Regions from separate parts of the Streptomyces sp. NBC_00029 genome, predicted to be linked through region 3. Evidence: riboswitches for the same ligand, from Rfam matches in the RefSeq annotation. Region 3 holds a riboswitch; each other region holds the start of a gene.
What was found. A riboswitch is a leader RNA that binds a small molecule or an ion and turns the genes downstream of it on or off. The one in region 3 is predicted to bind thiamine pyrophosphate.

Region 1 (5,243 bases), 1.7 Mb from region 3:
CCACGCCTGGGGGTGAGCTTTGTCTCCGGTTCACAATGCCGGTGTGCCGACTCTGATCGGTTCGGTGCAGCGCGCGTTGAGGCTGCTCGAAGCGGCGGGGTCCCATAGCGGGGGAGCTCCGGCGAAACAGCTGGCCCGCGAGGCCGGGCTCCCGCTTCCCACCGCGTACCACCTGCTGCGCACCCTGACGCACGAGGGCTATCTGCGCAGAGTGAGCGGAGTCTTCGTACTGGGCGAGGCCGCGGAGCGGCTCGCGGCCGGGGGACTCCAGCAGAAACGTCGCAGCATGATCCTCGACTCGCTCGCGCACTTCCGCGACACGGTCGGTGCCCCCGTCTACTTCGCGGTCTACCGCGAGGGTGAGATCGAGGTCGTGGGTGTCTCGGACACTCCGGCCAGTCCGGCCTGCGAGGAGTGGGCCGACTTCCGTGAGACGGGTCATGCGCACGCCATCGGGCAGTGCCTGCTCGGACAGCTCGACGAGAAGACGCGCAAGGAGTACTACGACCGTCATCCGGTCGGGGCCATCACCCCTTATACCGTCCGGGATCTGCGGTCCCTGGAAAACCGGATCGGGGCCCTCGGGCGAATGCAGCCTGTGATCGAACGCCAGGAATATGCCCTTGGCACCGTCTGTGCCGCCATCCCCATTACGGCCGGTGATGCGGCCGCAACGATGGCTATTTCTCTACCCCTGCACCAGGAAGATCGATTGCTCTATGTAGTCAATCGACTACGGAGTGAAGTAGGCGCGCTGTTGAGCACCCTCTCGTTCTCTATCAGTATCTGAAAACTCACTCCTTGTGATCTGCTACCGCTTCCACCACTCTTGTCAAGTGGGTCCTGGGGGATCATTCCTGGCCACTTCAACTACAGCGGGGTAGTCAATGCGCGAGTCGGTACAGGCAGAGGTCATGATGAGCTTCCTCGTTTCCGAGGAGCTCTCGTTCCGGATTCCGGTGGAACTCCGGTACGACGCACGCGACCCCTACGCAGTCCGCCTGACCTTTCACCTTCCCGGAGATGCGCCCGTGACCTGGGCGTTCGGCCGGGAACTCCTCCTCGACGGCATCAACAAGCCATGCGGTGACGGCGATGTGCACATCGCCCCCACCCACCCCGAGGATCTGTCCGACGTCCACATCAGGCTCCAGGTCGGGGGCGACCGTGCCCTGTTCCGGGCCAGCGCGGCGCCGCTCGTCGCGTTCCTCGACCGCACCGACCGGATCGTTCCGCTCGGACAGGAGCGCAACCTGGGCGACTTCGAGGAGAACCTCGACGAGGCCCTCGGCAAGATCCTCGCCGAATCGCAGCAGAACGAGCAGAACGCCGGCTGACCGACCGCACTCCCTTCAGCGCTTGCGTCGCCGGCCCCGGCCGCGGACCGGCCCGGCGGCCGGACTGACGGCCGGGCCGCCGGCCGGGGATCCCGGTCGGTCGGCGGAAACCACCAGTGCGGCCAGTGCCGTTGTCACGGGGACCGAGGCCACCAGGCCGATCGAGCCCACGAGGGTCCGTACGATCTCCTCCGCCACCAGCTCGCTGTTGGCCACCGAACCCATGCTGCTGTTCGCGATCGAGAACAGCAGGAGCAGGGGCAGTGCGGCACCCGCGTAAGCCAGCACCAGGGTGTTGACCACCGACGCGATGTGATCGCGGCCGATCCTGATGGCCGCTCGGTAGAGGGCTCGTGGCCCCATCGAGGGGTCCGCCTGGCGCAGTTCCCACACCGCGGAGGTCTGGGTCACCGTCACGTCGTCGAGGACGCCCAGCGATCCGATGATCACGCCTGCGAGCAGCAAACCGCTCATGTCGATGTCCGGGTACAGCCCGTGGATCAGCCCGGTGTTGTCATCGGTGTTGCCACTGAGGAACGCCCAGTCGATGAAGCCCGAGCCCAGCAGCCCGATCAGCAGCAGCGAGACGAGCGTGCCGAGCACGGCGACCGACGTGCGGGCCGTCAGCCCGTGGCACATGTAGAGCGCGATCAGCATGATCGCGCTCGCCCCGATCACCGCGACGACCAGCGGGTTCGAACCCTGCAGGATGGCCGGGAGGATGAAGAGGGTCAGCACGCCGAAGCTGACCGCCAGCGCGATCAGCGCGAACAGCCCGCGCATCCGCCCGACGACGACGACCGCCAGCGCGAAGATGCCGGCCAGCAGCGCCATGGGGAGCTTGCGGTTCACGTCGATCACCGAGTACTGGAGGTCGCGCGGGGCGTCCGGTGCGTACGCCACCACCACCTCCTGGCCGTCCTCCAACTGCCGCGGCGCGCCCGGCTGGACGATCTCCACGAAGGTGCGGCCCTTGTCCGGGCCGCTGGTGACCTCGACGGTGGCCTTCTTGCACTCGCCGGTCTGCTCGGCCTGCGCCTGCCGGCCCTCGGGGGTGGAGGGAGCCGCGGTCGTCGGCACCTGGGAGGCGTTCACGGATTTGCAGTCGACCTGTTCGAGCGAGGTGACCACGCCCTGCTGGGTCTGCCGGTCGAAGCCTACCCCCGTGCGCTCGTGGCCGGGGGCGCCGCCGGGCCAGAGCACTGCCATGCCGATGAAGACGGCGGCGGCGAAGGGGATCAGTACGGCGGCGATGACCTTGCGCAGGTGCTTCGAGACGGGGGCGGCCGGCCCGTGGCTGTGGCTGTGCCCGTGCCCGTGCCCGTGGGAATGCTCCGGGGAACGCGCGTCGGAGCGACCGGCGGAGGGCACTGACGGGTGCCCGGTGAACTCCCCGGGACTCGCGTGCTCGTGGCCGTTGTGGCCTTGGGTCTCTGTGGGCTCGGTGGGGGGCTGCGGCGAGGGCGTCACCAGCAGATCATCGCAAGAGATGAGGGGGCCCACTGTTCAGCACGCCATGGATGACGCTAGCGTGGGGGCACCTTTGCACAACGCGGGAGCTCGGAGCACCGGGCTGAGAGGACGCTGATCACCGTACGAGCATCACGGATGCGTACGGGAAGAGGCTGCGTCGACCGCCGAACCTGTTACCGGGTAATGCCGGCGTAGGGAGATCAGGTCTCATGACCATTCAGGACGCACGCACGCCTGCCGTCAGCCAGGACGCCGACGGCCAGACCGAGCGCCAGCCCGGCTGGCACAAGGGATACCTGGCGGGCTCCCGGCCCGACCTCCGGGTGCCGGTCCGCCAGGTCCACCTCACCAACGGCAAGGACGTGACGCTCTACGACACGTCCGGCCCGTACACCGACCCGCAGATCGAGACCGACGTCCGCCGCGGCCTCGCGCCGCTGCGCGAGAACTGGATCATCAGCCGCGGTGACACCGAGGAGTATGCGGGCCGCCCCGCGCGCCCCGAGGACGACGGCATCAAGCACACCTCGCCGCGCGGTGGCCTCAAGAACCTCGACGCGGTCTTCCCGGGCCGCCCTCGGCAGCCCCGCCGCGGCCGTGGCGGCGCCGCCGTCACGCAGCTCGCGTACGCCCGCCGCGGTGAGATCACCCCGGAGATGGAGTACGTCGCGATCCGCGAGAACGTCTCCCCCGAGGTCGTCCGCGAGGAGATCGCCGCAGGTCGCGCCGTGCTTCCGGCGAACGTGAACCACCCCGAGATCGAGCCGATGATCATCGGCAAGCGGTTCCTGGTGAAGGTCAACGCCAACATCGGCAACTCCGCGGTCACCTCCTCCATCGAGGAGGAGGTCGACAAGATGACCTGGGCGACCAAGTGGGGCGCCGACACGGTCATGGACCTCTCCACCGGCCGCAACATCCACACCACGCGCGAGTGGGTGCTGCGCAACTCTCCCGTCCCGATCGGCACCGTGCCGCTCTACCAGGCGCTCGAGAAGGTCGACGGCCGCGCCGAGGACCTGACCTGGGAGATCTACAAGGACACGGTCATCGAGCAGGCCGAGCAGGGCGTCGACTACATGACGGTCCACGCCGGCGTGCTGCTGCCGTACGTGCCGCTGACCGCCCGCCGCAAGACCGGCATCGTCTCGCGCGGTGGCTCGATCATGGCCGCGTGGTGCCTGGCGCACCACAAGGAGAACTTCCTCTACACGAACTTCGAGGAGCTCTGCGACATCCTCGCGACGTACGACGTCACGTACTCCCTCGGTGACGGACTGCGCCCCGGCTCGATCGCGGACGCCAACGACGCGGCCCAGTTCGCCGAGCTGAAGACGCTGGGCGAGCTGAACACCATCGCCAAGCGCCACAACGTCCAGACGATGATCGAGGGCCCGGGCCATGTCCCGATGCACAAGATCAAGGAGAACATCGACCTCCAGCAGGAGATCTGCGAGGAGGCGCCGTTCTACACGCTCGGCCCGCTGACCACGGACGTCGCGCCCGCCTACGACCACATCACCTCGGGCATCGGCGCCGCGATGATCGCCTGGTGGGGCACCGCGATGCTCTGCTACGTCACGCCCAAGGAGCACCTGGGCCTGCCCAACCGTGACGACGTCAAGACCGGCGTCATCACCTACAAGATCGCGGCGCACGCCGCGGACCTGGCCAAGGGGCACCCGGGCGCCCAGGAGTGGGACGACGCCCTGTCGGACGCGCGGTTCGAGTTCCGCTGGGAGGACCAGTTCAACCTGGCCCTCGACCCGGACACGGCCCGCGAGTTCCACGACGAGACCCTCCCGGCCGAGCCGGCCAAGACCGCGCACTTCTGCTCCATGTGCGGTCCGAAGTTCTGTTCGATGAAGATCTCGCAGGACATCCGCCGTGAGCACGGCGGCGACCTGAAGGCGGACGAGATCCAGGCCGGCATGGCGGAGAAGTCCGCCGAGTTCGCGGCCTCGGGCAACCGCGTCTACCTGCCGCTGGCCGACTGACGCAACCGCCGATGGTGAGGACCCGCGACCCTATGGGGGGAGTCGCGGGCCCTCGCCGTCAGGCGACCACCTGGTACTGCGGGTCCAGCTTGCGGCGGGCGAAGTCGAGGTTGCCGCGGATGCGGGCGTGCTGGTCCTCGGGGAGCCTGCCCTCCTGGAGGAGGCGCTCGCTGCATTCCAGCGACTCCTGGTAGGCGCCGGTCCAGTACGCGGCCACGGCCAGCTCGTCGAGCGCGCGCCACGCGTACCAGTCGGGCTCGACGAAGAGGATGTCGTCGGGACGCGGGATCCGCACCGCCTGCCGGGCGAACACGTACGCCAGTGGCCAGCGGCTCTCGACGCGGCACACGCGGGCGAGGTCGCCGAGCGCTTCGGCCCGCGTGGGGCGGCTCTCGTGCGCGCGGAGGTAGCGGTCCATGACCTCGGCCGCCGGCCG
Region 2 (5,243 bases), 3.5 Mb from region 3:
GTTCGTCTCACGAGATGCGTCCGACGACCGTCTGGAGCTGGTCATAGGCCGCCCAAGAGGCACCGATGCTCCTCATGGAGGGCGTCCGAGGGCTGTCCGGGGTGGAAAGACGCCTGACAGCGGCCATTCCGTGGTGGAGTCGGGTCAGCGTGCGTCGGCGACCCAAAAGGCTGGTGGTTTGCCCCAATTGCCCCTGTTTGATGATGGGTGCGCGATGTCACTTTTGCCCTGACCCGGATCCACGACGAAATAGCCGGGGAATCAGCCGTCAATCCCGTTCAACGGCCCCGGACGGTCGTCGGACGCATCTCGTGAGACGGACCGAGGTCCGTGGGCGGCCTATGTACGGCCCAAGACGGGCTGGAGACGCTAAAGGATGAGGAGCGCGTAGCGATTTGCTGCGCTACCCCCGTCCCGGCCGGTGTGCGGGATGGGCCCCGCCTCTGGGATGTGCCTTCCCCCGACCGGGCAGGGCTTCTCCGGCCGTCCCGTTCCTGTCTCTTGTCCCCCGGCCCGTTCCTTTGGGGGTTTCCCGGCAGTCTTCGTATGTCCGGGGCGGGACGGGCGGTCAAGGGTGGAGCGCAGCGACATCGCGTAGCGACGCGACGACGAAGGAGGAGCGCCCTTGAGGGGCCGGCCCGAACCGGAGAGACGATGAGACTGACGGGAAACCCCCATACACATCCCAGACCACCGCCCCAGCGGCTCCCGCCGCCCCCGAAGCCCGCCCCACCGACCGACCCCGCTCTCCCGCCCCGCCCTTCCCCTTCGCCCCGCCCCCTCAGAACGCCGGGCGCTCCGGGTCCAGGGTCGCGCGGCCCTCCGTGGGGGACGAGGCCTCCGCGAAGCGGCGTTGGGGGATGCGGCCCGCACGGAAGGCGAGGCGGCCCGCCGAGACGGCGTCCCGCATGGCCGACGCCATGAGGACCGGCTCCTGCGCGCGGGTCACCGCCGAGGCCAGCATCACCGCCGCGCAGCCCAGTTCCATCGCCAGCGCGGCGTCGGACGCCGTGCCCGCGCCCGCGTCCAGGATGACCGGGACCGACGCGCGCTCCGTGATCAGCTCGAAGTTGTGCGGGTTGCGGATGCCCATGCCGGATCCGATGGGGGACCCGAGCGGCATGATGGCCGCGCAGCCCACGTCCTCCAGCTTCCGGGCGAGCACCGGGTCGTCGTTGGTGTACGGGAGGACCGTGAAGCCCTCGTCCACCAGGATCTCGGCGGCGTCGAGCAGTTCGACGCCGTCGGGCAGGAGGGTCCGTTCGTCCGCGACCACCTCCAGCTTGATCCAGTCCGTGCCGAGCGCCTCCCGGGCCAGCCGGGCCGTGAGGACGGCCTCGCCCGCCGTGAAGCAGCCCGCCGTGTTGGGGAGGACCGAGATGCCCAGCTTGGTCAGCACGGACAGGACGGAGCCCTGGACCGTGGGGTCCAGCCGCCGCATCGCGACCGTGGTGAGCTCGGTGCCGGACGCGACCAGTGCGCGTTCCAGGACGTCCAGGCTCGGGGCGCCGCCCGTGCCCATGATCAGGCGGGAGGAGAAGGTCCGTCCGCCGAGGGTGAAGAGGTCGTCCGCCATGCCGGTCAGCCTCCCTGTACGGCGGTCAGGATTTCGATCCGGTCGCCCTCGCCCACGACGGTGGCCGGCCACTGACCGCGCGGGACCACGGTCTCGTTGAGCGCGGCGGCGACCCCGGAGGGGGCCGTGGTCAGGGCGGCGACCACCGTGTCGAGGGTGGCTCCGGCCGCGACCTCGCGCGGCTCGCCGTTGACGGAGATGGTCATGCGTACGACTCCTGACGTGCGGCGGAGAACCGGCGGGGGGTGAAGGGGCGCGCGATCTCCGGCAGTTCGCCGGTGGCCAGCAGCTCGGCGAGGACCTCGCCGGTGAGCGGGGTCAGCAGTACCCCGTTGCGGTAGTGCCCGGTGGCCAGGTGCAGGCCCGGCAGGTCGGTCGGGCCGAGCAGCGGGGCGTTGTCGGGGGATCCGGGGCGCAGTCCCGCCCGGGTCTCGGTGAGCGGGAGTTCGGTGATGCCGGGGACCAGTTCGTGGGCGTCGCGCAGGAGTTCGTAGACCCCGCCCGCGGTGACGGTGGTGTCCCAGCCGAGTTCCTCGCTGGTGGCGCCGACGACGAGTTCACCGTTCTCGCGCGGCACGAGGTAGACGTGGCTGCCGCGCACGACGGCCCGTACGGTCCGGGACAGGAACGGCGCGTAGGCGGCCGGCACCGTGAGCCGCAGGACCTGGCCCTTGACCGGCCGTACGGGGGCCACGACCTCCGGCGGTACTCCGGCCAGCCGACCGGTGAGCGAGCCCGCGGCCAGGACCACCTGGTCGGCGAGCAGCTCGGTGCCGTCGTCGAGGAGGGCGCCCGTCGCTCGGTCGCCGGTGGTGAGCAGCCGCTCCGCGGCCGCGCGGTGGATGGTCACGCCGGAGCGTTCGCAGGCGGCCAGCAGGGCGGCCGCGAGCCGGCGGGGGTCGACCTGGTGGTCGCCGTCGACGCGCAGGCCGCCGCGTACGCCCGGGGCGAGCATGGGCTCCAGGCGGCGGCATTCGCGGCCGGTGAGCCACTCGGACTCCAGGCCGCAGCGGCGCTGCAGTGCGTGCAGTTCGCGCAGGTGGAGGCGGTCGTCGGCGTCGAGGGCGACGGCGAGGGTGCCGCAGGCGCGGTAGCCGATGTCCATGCCGCCGCTCGCTTCCGCGAGCTCGGCGGCGAACTGCGGATAGCGTGCGGCGGAGGCGAGGCCGAGGCCGAGCAGGGCCTCCTCGCCGTAGTGCAGTTCGGTGACGGGGGCGAGCATGCCGGCCGCGACCTGGGCGGCGCCGCCGCCGGGCGCGGGGTCGGCGAGTACGGTGCGCAGTCCGCGCGCGGCGGCCCGCCAGGCGGTGACCAGGCCGATGATTCCGCCCCCGACGACGAGGACGTCGGATCCGTTTCGGGATGTTCGGGATGTTCGGGATGAGTGCATGGGCGTCCAGCCCCTCCCTTCGCCGGCATGACCCGGATCAGGTTCGTACGGTCGGAGGCCGGCCAGCCTCCCTCTCAGCCCGGTGCGCCGGACTCCCGCGATAGGTACGGTGGCCAGACTAACCCGGCCGTGGAGGGCGGGTAAGGCGGCACCTATTCCTGACGGAGCGTCAGATGATTAGGGTGGCCGGGTGAGCGAGCAGACGGAACAGAATCAGCGCGGCGTCGTGATCGTCGGCGCCGGAATGGCCGGGGTGCAGACCGCGGTCGCCCTGCGCGAACAGGGCTTCACCGGCCCGGTGACCCTGCTGGGAGCCGAACCCCACCAGCCCTACGACCGGCCCCCGCTGTCCAAGGCGGTCCTCCTCGGCAAGGCCGAGGACTCCGCCTTCGACGTGGACTTCGAAGGGCTCGACATCGACCTCAGGCTCGGCACCGAGGTCACCGGACTGCGCGCCGCCGACCACGAGCTGGACACCGAGGCGGGACCGGTCCCGTACGGCGTGCTTGTCCTGGCGACCGGCGCGCAGCCCCTGACCCTGCCCGGGACCGAGGGCGTCCCGGGCGTCCACCTGCTGCGCACGCTGGACGACGCGGCCCGGCTGCGCCCGGTGCTGGCGACGGCGCCCCGGACCGTGGTCGTCGGGGCCGGCTGGATCGGCGCCGAGTTCGCCACCGCCGCCCGCGAGGCCGGCTGTGAGGTCACCGTGGTCGAGGCGGCGGACCGGGTGCTGGCGGGGGCGATGCCCGCCGAGGTCGCCGGGCCGATGGCGCGCTGGTACGAGGAGGCCGGCGCCGAGCTGATCACCGGGGCGAAGGTCTCCGGGATCGAGGAGGGCCGGGTCCTGCTGGCGGACGGGCGCGTCCTGCCCGCCGGCGCGGTGGTGGTGGGCATCGGCGCGCGTCCCGCCACCGGCTGGCTCGCCGGGACCGCGGTGGAGCGCGGACCCGACGGCTCGATCACCACGGACGCGTACCTGCGTACCTCCCTGCCCGGGGTGTACGCGGTCGGCGACTGCGCCTCCTTCCCGTCCGGGCGGTACGGGAAGCGGCTGCTCGTGCACCACTGGGACAACGCGCTCCAGGGGCCGCGGACGGTCGCGGCGAACATCCTGGCCGGGGAGCAGGCCCAGGTCTACGACCCGGTGCCGTACTTCTGGTCGGAGCAGTTCGGGCGCTTCGTGCAGTACGCCGGACACCACGGTGAGGCCGACACCCTGCTCCTGCGTGGCGACCCGGCCGGCCCCTCCTGGTCGGTGTGCTGGCTCCGGGACGGAGTCCTGGTCGCCGTCCTGGCCGTGGGACGCCCCCGCGACTTGGCGCAGGGCCGCAAGCTCATCGAGACGGCCGTCCCTCTCGACCCGGCCAAGGCCGGCGACCCCTCGGTCCCGCTGAAGTCCGCAGTGGCCTGACCGCCGTCCGGGCTCCGCCCCGCCACGGGCCGCGACCCGGACGGGGCCGCTCAGGTACCGGCGGCGGAGCCGAGATGGCAGGCTTGTGCCTGTGACCGAGATTGACGCAAAGATCGATGCCCTTGTCCCCTCATGGCTGTACCTCCCCGACATCGCGGAGATGCTGAACATCGAGGTGACCCGGGTCCGCCAGATGGTCAAGGAAGGGCAGCTCATCGCCGTCCGCCGGGGCGAGAACCGCTCCCTGCAGGTGCCGGCCCCCTTCATCGACGGCGACAAGGTCGTCAAGGGCCTCGTCGGTCTGCTGACCGTGCTGCGCGACGACCGTTTCACCGAGGAGGAGATCCTGGAGTGGCTCTTCACCGAGGATCCGACCCTGCCCGGCACCCCCGTGCAGGCGCTGAGCGAGAATCGCGGCACGGAGGTGAAGCGCCGCGCTCAGGCGCTCGCCCTCTGACCTGATCGTCTTCGCTCCACAGCGGTGTACGGGCCCACGGCCGCGGCCCGGCCCGTACACCGCCTCCATCACGGGGGGTACACCCATGCAGCTGTCCGACGCCCGGCTCTACCTCTGCACGGACGCCCGCAAGCGCCAGGGTGACCTTCCCGAGTTCCTCGACGCCGTCCTGTCCTCGGGCGTGGACATCGTCCAGCTCCGCGACAAGGGCATGGAGGCGGGCGAGGAGCTCGAACACCTCCAGGTCTTCGCCGAGGCCGCCCGCCGCCACGGCAGGCTCCTCGCCGTGAACGACCGGGCCGACGTCGCCCACGCCATCGGCTCCGACGTCCTGCACCTCGGCCAGGGCGACATCCCCGTCCCCGCCGCCCGCGCCGTCCTCGGCGACCGGGTGCTGATCGGCCGGTCC
Region 3 (5,243 bases):
ACCCCTCAGCTCCACCACGAGCCGCTCCCGCAGCCCGCGGTCCAGTTGCCCCAGCGGTTCGTCCAGCATCAGCAGCCGCGGCGACGGCGCCAGCGCCCGGGCCAGCGCCACCCGCTGCTGCTCGCCCCCCGACAGGGAGGCCACCGCCCGGCCCTGGGCACCGGGCAGCCCGACCAGGTCCAGCAGCTGCGTGACCCGGTCCGCGCACGAGGCGCGCCCGTCGCCCCGCATCCGCAGGCCGAAGGAGACGTTCGCGCCGACGTCGCGGTGCGGGAAGAGCTGGTGGTCCTGGAACATCAGGCCCACGCCCCGTCGGTGCACGGGTACCCCGGCCTGGTCGGCCCCGCCCAGCAGCACCCTGCCCCCGGACACCTGCTGGAGCCCGGCGACGACCCGCAGCAGCGTGGACTTGCCGCTTCCGCTCGGGCCGAGGACACACACGACCTCGTGCTCGGCGACCGCGAGGTCCACGCGGTCGAGGGCGTGCTGGGCCGCGCGCTCACCGAAGCGGACCGACACCCCTTCCAGCTGAAGCAGTGTCATCAGAACTCTCCGGAGGTCTTGTCGGGCCGCAGTCGCTCCAGCAGCAGCAGGGACACCGCGCACACCAGCATCAGAATCGTGCTCAGGGCCATCGCCTGGCCGTAGTTCAGCTCCCCGGCCCGCCCCAGCAGCCGCGCCACGGCCACCGGCAGCGTCGGCCGGTCCGCCCGCGCGATGAACACGGTCGCGCCGAACTCCCCCAGCGACACCGCGAAGGCGAACCCGGCCGCGATCAGCAGCGCCCGCCGCACCAGCGGCAGGTCCACCTCCCGCCAGGCCCGCAGCGGCGAGGCGCCGAGCACCGCCGCTGCCTCCCGCAGCCGGCCGTCCACGGCGCGCAGCACCGGCAGCATGGTCCGTACGACGAAGGGCACGCCGACCAGCGCCTGGGCCAGCGGCACCAGGATCCACGAGGTCCGCAGGTCGAGCGGCGGCTCGTCCAGGGTGATCAGGAAGCCGAAGCCCACCGTCACGGCGGACACTCCGAGCGGGAGCATCAAGAGCGCGTCGAAGCCGCGTACGAAGCGGCCTCCGCGCCGGGTCAGGGCCGCGGCCGCGAGTCCCCCGATGACCAGCGCGATCGCGGTGGCGGCGAGCGCGTACTGCAGGGAGTTCCAGATCGCCTCCAGCGGCGCCACCAGGAAGGTCCCGCCGCCGGCGCCCGCGTCCTGCAGGGCCCGGTAGTAGCCGAGACCGTAGCCGCCGGGGGCGTCGAAGGACCGCTCGACCAGTACGCCCAGCGGCAGCACGATCAGCAGCGCGACGGTCAGCAGCACCCCGCCCAGCAGCGTGCGCTGGGCCCAACCGCGCGGCCGGTGCGTGGTGCGGCCCGGGTCCACCAGCCGCAACGCGGTTTCGCGCTTGCGCACGGTCCGGGCGTGCACGGCGAGGATCCCGCCGATCGCGGCGAACTGCACCATCGTCAGGACGGCGGCCGTCGGCAGGTCCAGGAGCTGCGCGGTCTGCCGGTAGACCTCCACCTCCAGGGTGGAGTACGACGGCCCGCCGAGGATCAGGACGACGCCGAAGGAGCTGAAGGTGAACAGGAACACCATCAGCGAGGCGGCCGCCACCGCAGGGGCCAGCGCGGGCAGGGTCACCCGCCGCCAGGCGGTGAACCGCCCGGCTCCCAGCACCCGGGCGGCCTCCTCCTGGCGCGGATCGAGCTGGGCCCACAGCCCGCCGACCGTGCGGACGACCACGGCGTAGTTGAAGAAGACGTGCGCGAGCAGGATCGCCCAGACGGTGGTGTCGAGCCGGACGCCGAGCAGTTCGTCGGTGAGCCCGCCGCGCCCCAGCAGGGCGAGGAAGGCGGTGCCGACCACCACGGTCGGCAGCACGAAGGGAACCGTCACCACGGCCCGCAGCAGTTGTTTGCCGGGGAACTCGAAGCGCGCGAAGACGTAGGCGGCCGGCAGCGCGATCAGCAGGGTGAGCACGGTGGAGGCGAGCGCCTGCCAGGTGGTGAACCACAGCACGTCGGCGATGTCGGGCCGGGCCAGCACCTCGGCGAACCGGCCGAACTGCCACCCCTCGTCGGTCTTGAGCCCGCGCCCGACGATCGCGACGACCGGATAGGCGAAGAACAGCCCGAAGAACGCGAGCGGCACGGCCATCAGGGCGAGCCGCACGGCGGTCGCCCGCGCCCCCTCGCGGGGGCCGGGGCCCGGCGCGGCGCCCCCCGACGCCGCGCCCGGCTCCTTGGTACCGCCTACTTCACGACGAGCGAGGTCCATGCCTTGACCCACTGCTCACGGTTCTTGGCGATGGTCTCGGGAGCCACGTTCTCGGGCTTCTCGATCACCACACCGTGCTTGGTGAACAGCTCCGGCAGGGCGGCGTCCTTCGTCACGGGGTTCACGAACATCTGGAGAGGCATGTCCTCCTGGAACTTCTTGCTGATCAGGAAGTCCACGAGGGCCTTGCCGCCCTCCTCGTTCTTGGCGCCCTTGAGCAGGCCCGCGAACTCGATCTGCCGGAAGCAGGTGCCGGTGGAGACGCCCGTGGGGGCCTCGGCCGGCTGCGGCTCGCCGTACAGCACCTCGACCGGAGGGCTGGAGGCGTAGGAGACGACCAGCGGGCGGTCGCCCTTGGCCTTCTTGCCGCCGGCGGAGCCGGAGAAGCGCTCGTTGTAGGCCTGCTCCCAGCCGTCGACGACCTCGACGCCGTTGGCCTTCAGCTTGCTCCAGTAGTCCTTCCAGCCCTCCTCGCCGTACTTGCCGACGGAGGCGAGCAGGAAGCCGAGGCCGGGCGAGGAGGTCGCGGCGTTCTCGGTGACCAGCAGGTTCTTGTACTCCGGCTTGACCAGGTCGTCCAGCGTCTGCGGCGGGGCGATCTTCTTCTCGGCGAAGTAGGCCTTGTCGTAGTTGACACAGATGTCACCGGAGTCGATCGGGGTGACCCGGTGCTCCTTGTCGAGCACGTACTCGGGCTTCACCCCGGCGAGGCCCTTGGCCTCGTACGGCGTGAAGATGCCGTTGTCGAGGGCGCGCGAGAGGAGGGTGTTGTCCACGCCGAAGAAGACGTCACCGCGCGGGGAGCCCTTGGTGAGGATCTCCTGGTTGAGCGCGGCGCCCGCGTCCCCGGCCTTCAGCGTCTTGACGGTGTAGCCGCTCTGCTGCTCGAACTCCTTGAGGACCGCGTCGGTCACGTTGAAGGAGTCGTGGGAGACCAGCGTGACGGTTGTGGACTTCGGGGCGTCGCTCGCGCCCGCGGTCTTGTCCTTGGCGTCGCCGCCGCATGCGCTGAGCGTGGTGACGCCGAGCGCGGCCGCGAGCGCGGCACCCGCGATCTTCTTGGTGGTGCTCATTGGTGAATTCCTCCTGGGATGTCCAGGAGAAGACGCGGCCCCGACCGGCGCTCTTCGCGAGCGGACGCCGGGCAGGGCGCAACAGCAAGAGTGGTGACCGAACTTCCTACCCCGAATGACCGGGGCGAGGTTCAGAGGGTCTGCGGATGACGGATACCGCACTCTCAGCGCTGTGGCGCTCCCCTGTCGGAATATGAAATTGGTTCGGCCACAGGGTACCCCGTGGCCGAATCGCGTCGAACAGAAGCGGAATCTAGCGCTCCGAGGCGGCCAGCTGGCCGCACGCGCCGTCGATCTCCTGGCCGCGGGTGTCCCGTACGGTCACGGGCACGCCGTGCCGGGCGATGGCCTCCACGAAGGCCTTCTCGTCCTCCGGCCGCGAGGCGGTCCACTTGGAGCCCGGCGTCGGGTTCAGCGGGATCAGGTTGACGTGCACGCGCTTGCCCTTGAGCAGCTTGCCCAGGAGGTCACCGCGCCAGGCCTGGTCGTTGATGTCGCGGATCAGGGCATACTCGATCGAGATCCGGCGGCCGGACTTCTCGGCGTACTCCCAGGCCGCACCGAGCACCTCGCGGACGTTCCAGCGGGTGTTGACCGGGACGAGGGTGTCGCGCAGCTCGTCGTCGGGCGCGTGCAGCGAGACGGCCAGACGGCACTTGAAGCCCTCGTCGGCGAAGCGCAGCATGGCCGGAACCAGACCGACGGTGGAGACGGTGATACCGCGCTGCGACAGGCCCAGGCCGTCGGGCTCCGGGTCGGTGAGCCGGCGGATGGCGCCCACCACGCGGTTGTAGTTGGCCAGCGGCTCGCCCATGCCCATGAAGACGATGTTCGACAGCCGCGCCGGGCCGCCGGGGACCTCGCCGTCGCGCAGCGCGCGCATGCCGTCGACGATCTGGTGCACGATCTCGGCGGTGGAGAGGTTGCGGTCGAGGCCCGCCTGGCCGGTCGCGCAGAACGGGCAGTTCATGCCGCAGCCGGCCTGCGAGGAGATGCACATGGTGACCCGGTCGGGGTAGCGCATGAGCACGGACTCGACGAGCGTGCCGTCGTGCAGCTTCCACAGGGTCTTGCGGGTGGTGTCGTCGTCGCACGAGATGTGCCGGATGACGTTCATCAGGTCCGGCAGCAGCTCCTGCTGGAGCTTCTCCCGCGAGCCCGCCGGGATGTCGGTCCACTCGGCCGGGTCGTGCGCGTACCGCGCGAAGTAGTGCTGGGAGAGCTGCTTGGCCCGGAACGGCTTCTCGCCGATCGCGGCGACCGCCTCACGGCGCTCGGCCGGGGTCATGTCGGCGAGGTGCCGGGGCGGCTTCTTGGCCCCGCGAGGGGCGACGAAGGTGAGCTCTCCCGGAACGGGGCGGGCCATGGCAGGTACTCCTTGTAAGACGAAAGGCGCGCCGCAGAAGCAGCGCGCCTTCCAAGAGTAACCGCCCGGCGTCCTGCGACGCCTTTTCGCAGGTCAGCCGGTGCCTACGAAGGCCGCCAGCAGCAGCCACACCACGGGGGCCGTCGGGAGCAGGGAGTCGAGGCGGTCCATGATGCCGCCGTGTCCCGGCAGCAGGGTGCCCATGTCCTTGATGCCGAGGTCCCTCTTGATCATCGACTCGCCCAGATCGCCCAGGGTCGCGCTGACCGCGACCGCGAGGCCGAGCAGCAGGCCCTGCCACCAGGCGCCGCCGTCGATCAGGAACTCCATGCACAGCGCGCCGGCCGCCATGGCGAAGGCCACCGCGCCGAACAGTCCCTCGCGGGTCTTGCCGGGGCTGATGCGCGGCGCGAGCTTGGTCTTGCCGAAGCGCCAGCCGACCGCGTAGGCCCCTGTGTCACTGACCACCGTCAGGAGCAGGAAGGTGATCACGCGCTGGGGACCGTCGTCGGCGGTGAGCAGCAT

Region 1: linked by a shared signal. The riboswitch ahead of thiC (phosphomethylpyrimidine synthase ThiC) and the one ahead of OG753_RS29725 (thiamine ABC transporter substrate-binding protein) in region 3 are both predicted to bind thiamine pyrophosphate.
Region 2: linked by a shared signal. The riboswitch ahead of thiO (glycine oxidase ThiO) and the one ahead of OG753_RS29725 (thiamine ABC transporter substrate-binding protein) in region 3 are both predicted to bind thiamine pyrophosphate.

The regions. Positions count from the first base shown of each region.
Region 1 is NZ_CP108292.1:4,617,340-4,622,582, reverse strand. It holds gene OG753_RS21680 (helix-turn-helix domain-containing protein) at 44-790, shown strand; gene OG753_RS21675 (SsgA family sporulation/cell division regulator) at 888-1,337, shown strand; gene OG753_RS21670 (YibE/F family protein) at 1,353-2,840, opposite strand; TPP riboswitch at 2,880-3,025, shown strand; gene thiC (phosphomethylpyrimidine synthase ThiC) at 3,020-4,807, shown strand; gene OG753_RS21660 (glycosyltransferase) at 4,866-5,243, opposite strand, start outside.
Region 2 is NZ_CP108292.1:2,863,934-2,869,176, reverse strand. It holds gene OG753_RS13740 (thiazole synthase) at 782-1,576, opposite strand; gene thiS (sulfur carrier protein ThiS) at 1,582-1,782, opposite strand; gene thiO (glycine oxidase ThiO) at 1,779-2,966, opposite strand; TPP riboswitch at 2,964-3,075, opposite strand; gene OG753_RS13725 (NAD(P)/FAD-dependent oxidoreductase) at 3,157-4,377, shown strand; gene OG753_RS13720 (Rv2175c family DNA-binding protein) at 4,469-4,834, shown strand; gene thiE (thiamine phosphate synthase) at 4,920-5,243, shown strand, end outside.
Region 3 is NZ_CP108292.1:6,325,738-6,330,980, reverse strand. It holds gene OG753_RS29735 (ABC transporter ATP-binding protein) at 1-543, opposite strand, end outside; gene OG753_RS29730 (iron ABC transporter permease) at 543-2,159, opposite strand; gene OG753_RS29725 (thiamine ABC transporter substrate-binding protein) at 2,255-3,352, opposite strand; TPP riboswitch at 3,438-3,547, opposite strand; gene rlmN (23S rRNA (adenine(2503)-C(2))-methyltransferase RlmN) at 3,606-4,718, opposite strand; gene OG753_RS29715 (phosphatidate cytidylyltransferase) at 4,812-5,243, opposite strand, start outside.